DNA from 4 places in the Rossellomorea sp. H136 genome. Region 2 is predicted to be linked to each of the others. Evidence: riboswitches for the same ligand, from Rfam matches in the RefSeq annotation. Region 2 holds a riboswitch; each other region holds the start of a gene.
What was found. A riboswitch is a leader RNA that binds a small molecule or an ion and turns the genes downstream of it on or off. The one in region 2 is predicted to bind cyclic di-GMP.
Positions count from the first base shown of each region.

Region 1: it holds a riboswitch for cyclic di-GMP, as region 2 does, so the genes downstream of both, ACYH0O_RS16530 (anti-repressor SinI family protein) here and ACYH0O_RS22045 (hypothetical protein) in region 2, are expected to answer to the same signal.
Region 3: it holds a riboswitch for cyclic di-GMP, as region 2 does, so the genes downstream of both, ACYH0O_RS22525 (histidine kinase N-terminal domain-containing protein) here and ACYH0O_RS22045 (hypothetical protein) in region 2, are expected to answer to the same signal.
Region 4: it holds a riboswitch for cyclic di-GMP, as region 2 does, so the genes downstream of both, ACYH0O_RS23700 (anti-repressor SinI family protein) here and ACYH0O_RS22045 (hypothetical protein) in region 2, are expected to answer to the same signal.

Region 1 is NZ_CM166371.1:3,223,507-3,225,710, forward strand. It holds gene ACYH0O_RS16525 (S8 family peptidase) at 1-472, opposite strand, end outside; cyclic di-GMP riboswitch class I at 1,077-1,163, shown strand; gene ACYH0O_RS16530 (anti-repressor SinI family protein) at 1,193-1,324, shown strand; gene ACYH0O_RS16535 (peptidoglycan DD-metalloendopeptidase family protein) at 1,468-2,204, opposite strand, start outside.
Region 2 is NZ_CM166371.1:4,370,061-4,372,264, forward strand. It holds gene ACYH0O_RS22035 (type B 50S ribosomal protein L31) at 1-163, opposite strand, end outside; gene rpsN (30S ribosomal protein S14) at 191-460, opposite strand; gene ACYH0O_RS22045 (hypothetical protein) at 657-938, opposite strand; cyclic di-GMP riboswitch class I at 1,022-1,113, opposite strand; gene ACYH0O_RS22050 (murein hydrolase activator EnvC family protein) at 1,292-2,204, opposite strand, start outside.
Region 3 is NZ_CM166371.1:4,477,883-4,480,086, forward strand. It holds gene ACYH0O_RS22525 (histidine kinase N-terminal domain-containing protein) at 1-796, opposite strand, end outside; cyclic di-GMP riboswitch class I at 1,009-1,094, opposite strand; gene ACYH0O_RS22530 (LamG-like jellyroll fold domain-containing protein) at 1,805-2,204, opposite strand, start outside.
Region 4 is NZ_CM166371.1:4,734,480-4,736,683, forward strand. It holds gene ACYH0O_RS23685 (single-stranded DNA-binding protein) at 1-46, opposite strand, end outside; gene ACYH0O_RS23690 (YwpF-like family protein) at 314-754, shown strand; gene ACYH0O_RS23695 (helix-turn-helix domain-containing protein) at 849-1,169, shown strand; gene ACYH0O_RS23700 (anti-repressor SinI family protein) at 1,204-1,341, opposite strand; cyclic di-GMP riboswitch class I at 1,374-1,533, opposite strand.

The sequences.
Region 1 (2,204 bases), 1.1 Mb from region 2:
CTAGACTTATGTTGATAATGTCAACATTTTGATCTATACACCATTCAATACCTTCAATAAGATCTTCTAACTTACCTCGTCCATTCTTATCTACAACTTTTACAGAATATAAATTCACCTGAGGATTTATTCCTTTAGTCCCAATGTGGTTATCAATAGCTGCAATAATCCCAGCTACTGCTGTTCCATGTCCTGAATCGTCAATTGAAGGATTACCAGGCGAGATAGTGTTATATTCTTTAACTACCTTACCTTTTAAGTCAGGATGTGATATATCAATTCCTGTATCAAGTATGGCTACCTTAATGTTATTTCCATTAAATTCATCCAGTGAATCTACATTTAGGTATTCAATCGTCCAAGGCAGAACTTGATTAGACTTTGAGAGATTACTAGTTAAAAAGTATGCTCCTATAACTGTAATGATTAACAGTAATATGAAGTAATTTTTGCGTTTTACAATAATCACCACTTAAAAATTTTTCTGTAAAATATGGCCATAAATTACACTAGGTATAGGTAATGTTTCCATCCATTACCTATTACCTAGGAATATTTAAACATACATTTACTTCTTTTACCATAAAAAAGTCAAATTATTCCTAGAAGAATATTTTAAAAACTTACAATTTTTTCATCATTACTAGTAATAGGGTTTTCTTTTAGTAAAATTGGAACAATAAACCCCACACAAACATTTCTGAATATCACTGCGTATTCTCTCGGTCTTTGTATCCCGTTTATCGTAATGGGGTTGTTCATTGGTGGATATGTAATGATTATTATTGGTTTGATGCTTAATTTCGAAAAGATGGTTTATTTTGCTATATAGGGAACAAGTATTCAATATTATATTTAAAATCTATTTAAGTAATGGAAAAAAACACACTAATTGGTTAGAGATATATAAATCGAGTTCATTATTAACTCTTCGTATTCTATTTGCTGTTTAAATATTTAATATCCCCACACTCCATTCGAAGTGCGACAAAAACTAAAAATATGTCGAACTTTCTGTTTTTTTATTCATTACGTTAAACAGTAATGGTACTATTATTTTACATAGTTGTATAGTTTTAGAAAAAAGGCAAACCTTTCGAAAGATTGGGACGCAAAGCTACAGGTCTAAGTTAATAAACAGCGATGACGGCTGAGCTACCTAGAATAGTACATATTTTAGGAGGGTAATATATTGACTACTGCAAATACTTGTGAAAATGAACTAGATCAAGAATGGATTGAACTCATTTTTGAGGCTCGCAATCTAGGAATTTCAGTTGATGAAATTAGAGAATTTCTAAATAAATCATCTCGTCCTCTATGAGGTCAAGATGATTTACTTGCTTCGTTCTTTGTATAAAAATTGGAAAAGAAAGACCTTCTCCAGGTATTCTAGAGAAGGCAACATAAAAGCTATGAAGGTTTTTACTATGTGCTCTATTTTATTATCTGTAATTATTATTAAACTTATTCAACACGAATATATTTTTCATTGGCTGTTACATAGAAAGTTTTACCCTTTGAATTTTCCACTTCAAATTGATAAGCATCATCCACTTTCAATTTTCTTACGATGATTGGAAAACCATATCCTTCTGTTAAATAATCCACTACAAATTTATCATCCCACGATGGCCTGGAATAAAATCGTAATTTTGATACCCTACACTCAGCTCTCTTCCCCACATAAGATGAATTTTTCAAAGTTAAATTTTCTCCTGGGTAGATGACATCTGATATTAACCCATTTAGGGATTTCAATTCACTTACTGATAGGTTATTATCTTGAGCAATCTCCCACAGTGTGTCACCGGACTTTACCGTGTATAAGCTTGGAGAAGATGATGGAGAAAGGTCTTTCAAAAGATATTTTAATGGATCCACAGCTTTACTCTTTTTAATATCCCACCTGCCTTTGTGCAACTCGAAGTGAAGATGTTGACCAAAAGAATAACCAGTGTTTCCCATGATACCGATAGGTTGTCCCTGTTTAACATGATCTCCTTCGCTAACCTTTCTCGATCCGGTTCTCATGTGTGCATAAAGAGATTCCCATGTTTGACCATTAATTTCATGAATAATACGGACACACTCACCGTATGAGGATGATAAATAAGACTTGGATACTTTACCAGTTGCTGATGCTACTACTTCATTTATACCACCCTTCGCGATATCGATTCCATTATGCATTCTAGCCACAC
Region 2 (2,204 bases):
GCGTGTCTGAACTTACTTCTACTTTTAATAAAGGATACGTTTTCCCGTCTTCCCACTCAATCGTTTCATTGGATGTTTTTGTAGATCCTGTTAAAAAGGAAAAACCGCTGTTCGTGTCCATAAATACCACCTGTTGATACTCAGGATGAATTTCTTTTTTCATTCTTACTCCTCCTTATAGTTTCGTGGATTACCAGCTTGATTTTTTGACTCCGGGTATCTGCCCTTTATGAGCAAACTCCCTAAAAGCGATACGGGACATCTTAAATTTACGGAGATACCCCCTCGGTCTCCCTGTCACTTCACAACGACTATTTATTCGTGTCGGTGAGGAATCCCTCGGCAGCTTTCTTAACGCTTCATAATCACCATTCTCCTTTAACTCCCTGCGCAAATCTGCATATTTCCGAACAAGCTCCTGACGCTTCTTCTCTTTTACTACCTTTGATTTTTTAGCCAATTTGATTCACTCCTTTTTTGTTAATCGTAATGATTACGTTTTATAACGCATATGGTTATTAAACCATACTCTTTTTCTTTTTGCAATGATATTTGCCTACAACCTGCAGGAGAGTACTCCCCGACTTACACACTACTGTTGAAACATAAATAAAACCGAATGCCATTCGAGACCGGCATTCGGTTTTTATGTATTCTTATGCTGCTTTCAATCCCTCTAAAATAAGCATAAAATATTTAACTGTATCTCCGTTTCGACGATTGATTATATCAATATCGGCTAGAATTTTTTTAACCTCTTCAGCACCCAGACTCTGGATAAGCATTTCACTGATTTCTTCTGCTGTATATTCACCAACATAGGTATGCTTTAATGCAGTACGGTTCCTTCTACAAAAACTTCTTAATTGCCTTTTTAATTCAGTCGATTCCAACATCATCATCCTTACTACAGATTCAAATCCTACTATAATGGACATATAGATAAAAAAATCCCACCAGAATGGCAGGCAAAATGATACTAATAAAACGTCCTAATTAGTATTCATTGTAATCCATTATTTTCGGGAACCCGGTGATCATTATTGTATTATAAAAAATGGAAGACCCGTGGTTTTGCGTCCTAATCTTTCAATTAGATTGCCTTTACGAAGGACTATACAAATCATTATTTTAATATTTAGGTAATATAGTTGTCATTATACTAGAAGGAAAAGGATATGAAAACAGTCATGAGAATAATATTCCATTCCATTTCCTTACATATTAATGTAATGCTGGCCAAATAAAGATATCCAATAAAAGAAACCCCGCACATGGCGGGGTTTTCTAATTAAAAGTTAATATATTGACGTGGGTTTACAGCATTTGATTTAGATGCATTCCAAGAACCTGCATGAAGCTCAAAGTGTAAATGCTGTCCGAAAGAATATCCTGTGTTACCCATGTAACCGATTCTGTCACCTTTGTTGACTGCTTGTCCAGTGCTTACTGATGAAGAAGCCATGTGGGCATAAACCGTTGTGAACGTTTGACCATTGATTGAGTGAGTGATGTAAACGACATTTCCATAGCTTGAGCTATAGTGGCTCTTGATGACATATCCATCAGCTGCTGCTGAGATTGGAACACTGCCTCTTGCCGCGATATCCGTACCATAGTGGAAACGTTTCTTACCGTTTAATACATCCCAGCCGAAGTTTGTTGTAATCGTTCCAGAAGCTGGGGCTGTCCATGCACCAGCACTTACTGGAGCACTTGGAGCTGTATCAGCAGGAGAAGAACCGCCGCTGCTGTTTGTTGCTTGTTGTTGTGCTGCTGCACTTTTTGCCGCTTCAGCCTCCGCTTGACGCTTGCGTTCGATTTCACGCTGGCGTGCAAGTTCCGCTAAACGTGCTTGTTCAGCCTGGATTTCACCTTCAAGCTGGTGTTCCATTTTAGAAAGCTCATCAGATTCAGTTTGAAGATCTTTTTTCTCCACTTCCAAAGATGCCTGCTGAGCTTCTAGCTGCTTGAATAAATCCGCTTTTTTAGCTTTTTGACTATCAAGATCTTTTTTCAGAGATTCTAGACTTGCTTTAGTAGACTCTAATTCTGCAAGCTTGCCTTCTACTTCTTCTTGTTTCTTTTCTAATTTAGCCTGATCACGTTTTTGTTCGTCCATGATTTTCTTATCTGCACTAACAATCGTGTTCACTGCTGTTACACGGTTGATGAAGTCACCGAAGCTGTCCGCCCCAAGTAAT
Region 3 (2,204 bases), 110 kb from region 2:
GCTCATCCCTATTTCCCAACACCTTTATGTCAGCATCGCACTGAAAGTCAATGGATACATCACCATCCAGAAGGCTCGGATACAGAAATTCAATGGTCTCTTCCAGATGTTCTGTAAGGATGATCTCTTCCCTGGTACTCTCAATCAAATCCTTTCTCGACACATGCAGGAATTGGGAGATCCGGTAATTCAATTGCTCCAGCTCATGCTGCATAATATCCAAGTAAGGTAAGTCTGGATAACCGTTTTGCAAGAGCTTGGTAAACCCGATGATCGACGTGAGGGGGTTTCTGAATTCATGGACGAAGCTTGAGCTCATCTGTCCCAGGATCGTCAGCCGCTCTTTATGGGTTTGATCGATATACAACTCCTTTTCCTGAAGCTGCTGTTCTTTAATTTCCGTGTATTTTCTAACGGCTAAGTAGGAAAAACGGTCGAAAAGCGCGTTGATTTCTTCAATGATGGGCTGCAATTCCCGAAGTTCAATTCCTGAATTACTCACCCATTTGATAATAATACTTTTCCCGACATTTACGTTATAGACAAACTCACTTATATTCACGTTAGCGTTTACCCGTTCCAGGGCGGTCTTGTAGGCGAGATAAGTAATTTCCTGTTCACTGAGAGGTGTTTCAATGGCACGCTTTACTAACTGAAACATTTTAACCCCATTGTTCAACACTTCTTCTTTATATAGATCATTATCTGAAATGACGACACTCTTACGCCAATTATGTAAAAATTCGTCTGAATGATTTTCAAGAAATTCTATTAGTATGACAGAAGCACTAGTCATCAAAATGGCAGTCCCTTCATTCCGGTTATTGTCGAAATATTCATTGATATTACTATAACAGAAAATAGGGGATAGGGTGAGAGCCATTTGATAATTTAATACCATGAGGAGCATGGTAAGGGATGAAAAATAAAAGGCATAAATCTGTTAAAATATTAATGAAGGAAAAATTCAGGAAAGTATCTTGATTAACTTGTGTAAATATTTGCGTACACGGTAACTGGCTGGCATTATCTTGTAGACTTAAGCCCCTATAGCTTTGCGTCGCCATTTTTCAATGGGTTTGCCTTTATCGCACGCGTTTTAGAAGTATTTAATATATTAGTTTTAAAAAATACGTTTCCTTGGTTTTTGGAGGACCTTCATAAAGATACTATTTTCTTCTGATTTAAAAATTTTAATCCCCACTATCTTTAATGGTGTCCATATTTCTTTCATATAATATCCAGGCATTCGCCATCCCCCTATTAATCTAAATATTAACAAATATTACTTGTATTTACATTATATAAGAAAAATCAGAATAATCTATATTTTAGGTAAAAATACTTATCGACAACTTTCTCACTTTGGAACTAATCACTTCATACTAATAAGATTTCTTGACTTTCAATTGACTAGATACCCACACCGATGTGCCTATGAAATGGCTTTTTCGTCACTCTTCCATTTCTGCGAAACCAAAAATCCATTCGAAAACCACCCAGTCCTTTTCCAAATTCTTGATCTCGAAAGGAAAGATAGTTTGAAATTCACCGATCATAAATTCTCACATATGGGTATGTATAACGATGTTGTTTTTATTTACTCAAGAAAACGCAGAAAATATACTATATAGTATTAGTTTGTTTACTTTCATATAATCCTTACATCCCTTTCCATAGATGCCCGCTTAAGCCAATCGCTTTGACTCTGACTCTGAGGAGATTACGGAGCATAGATTTGCATTAAAAAAGCATGAAATTATGTATTCATGCTTTTGTATTTATTCAGATCCAAACCCAAATATCACTGGTCAACAAAATCAAAACGCTCTTCAAAATCAAATGGTACTTTGAATTGATCGCGCACCCCCGTTAAATACGCTACATCAAAATACGTTTTCTGCGGCCTCGGCAGTTTATCCACCCATGGGGAATAGGTCTTAAACGAAATCATCTCGTCTGCTTCATCGAATTCTGCAAACCTCATCCATCCATTGCCCCCGTGATAGCTTGACTGGTAGTCGACAAGCATTTGTAAAACGGGATTACCTGCTGCATTTTGTTTCATTCTGTGAATGGAGCCATGGTGATGTCCATTGACTGTCATAAATACCTGGTTAAATGGATGGACCAGTTCATCCCAGGCCAATGTCCCCCTCTCTGTCTCCATGGGAGTGACTCCCTCCATGTCGAGGATTTGATGA
Region 4 (2,204 bases), 360 kb from region 2:
CAGGATCTTTGGTCAGTCTTCCAACGAGGGTCACTTGGTTGATCAATTGAAATTTTTCCTCCTTTCTCTTAAGCTGTTTTCATCTTACAATCTTCTGTCTCATCTTGTAAAATCGTGAATTTCCGAAATTCGAGGCGAAAATGTCTTGAATTTCGGAAATTCACCTAGGGAGATTTCCCGGTTTTTGATCAAAATCAGGGTCAAAATCACAAAATTGCATCTTTCGTCCTTTTTTTCCTCGGGGAATTTGTTAGGGAAACAATTCCTACTATGATATAATTTTATAAAACCTTTAAATGGGAGATGTTCGTTCATGAAAACCTTTAAAGTTATTTCACTGCAAGTAGTGGAGAACGATAAACTGCATGACTTTGAGATAGTGGACGGTCTGATTATTAATAAAGAGGATGGACAGAGTACATGGCTTGTCGAAACGTACTTGTCTAATGAATATATTGAGTTCTTTCAAGAGGCTCAACAACGTAAGGAAGATTTGGAAATCCAGGTCGTGATTTCCCATAAAGCCAATGACCCGGCTGCTTTCATGACTACAATCCGTTGTATTAAAGAGATGGATGAGCATATCAGTATTATGTTTGAGGGGAAATTGAAAAAACAGAGGAATGAATATGCAGAATTACTCCTTGATGACCTAGTACGAAAAGGATATTCGGGGGAAGAATTAATCCGTGAGTTCCGTGAGAAAATGGTATCGAAGCCAAGGATTCCGGCCACTGCAAAGCCGAGTACTTAGTTGTATGAAATTAAGTTATTCATACTATCTGTTTATGATATAATTGTATTAATATTGTGACTTCTTATATGAAGTTCTTAGGTAGGTGTTCCCTATGATTGGAGAAAGAGTCAAGAAATACAGACAAGAAAAACGCATGTCCATGACAGAGCTTGCTGATAAAGCCGGCGTTGCAAAGTCATACTTGAGTTCAATAGAGCGTAACCTTCAACAAAACCCTTCTATCCAATTCCTTGAGAAAGTTTCAGGTGCCCTAGGAATTCCGATGGACGCTCTTTTACATGATCAACCAGAAGATCAAAATATCGATCATGAGTGGATTAAGATTGCAGAAGAAGCCATGGATTCTGGAATTACCAAGGAGCAGTTCAGGGAATTCATTGAATTTAACAAGTGGAAATTAGGCAATAAATAAAGTCTTGCGAAGGATTCACAAGACTTTATTTATATTAAATCACTTTGTACTCGGTTTTCACTTCCTGGGGCTGGTTTTGAAGAAATTCCCTGATTTCTGATTTAGAAATTCCGGCGTCTAAAGCTTGTTTAATTAGTTCCATCCATTCAAGATCAAGTTCACGATTTGTCAATATAATACCCTCCTAAAATACATGTATGTATTTCAGGCAATCCAGCCATCGTAGTCTTCAAATAATCACACCTTCTTATTGATTAAATTTCAATCTATTATATTACCTATAGTCACGAAGATATGCCTATTTTCTAACCTTAGATCTGTGACTTTGCGTCCTTATTTTTCAATAAGTTTGCCTTTGTCTGACTATTCCCTTCGAACTAATTAGATTATACTAATAAATATCCTGTTAGTATGTTGTTTCTTGTCAATTCCGTCAATTTAATTTACACTTTTTTCCTACAAAATAACCTAAATTATGACATACTGAAACTAATAACGGTAATTTTATTTGAATTCACAGGTGATTTGGATGGAATATGTCGAATGACTAAGAATACATGCTACGTTTATAGCTTTCTATCTTTTTTCTAAGTGGCAGGACTTTTTCATTAATATTTTGGTAATCGCTAGGATAATAGAATGCATGATTGGATATATCAAACCCACAGCTCGGGCAAATCCAGGAACCAGTTTCCGTACTACTAAAGGATGGTCGAGTACAGCGTGTGCATGTTTTTTTATACATTACATCACCTCATTTCATCAAAATGTTTCTCTCTCTTTTCTAATGAATATGTTTAGATAAATAGGTAGTAATCCTATAGCTATTGTTAAAATTGGGACCATAGTGGTTTAGAAGGGTTCGTAGTATTACAAATGATTGAATTGTGATAAAAAAACATTGTTCTCTTTAAAGAACTATATAATTCATTATAAGAATATTCCCTTTAATTGAAAATCATTAAAAACATCCAATTTGCTTGTCTAAGAAACACTTATCGTTCATTTCCTTCTAATTACTTTAATTTATTAACT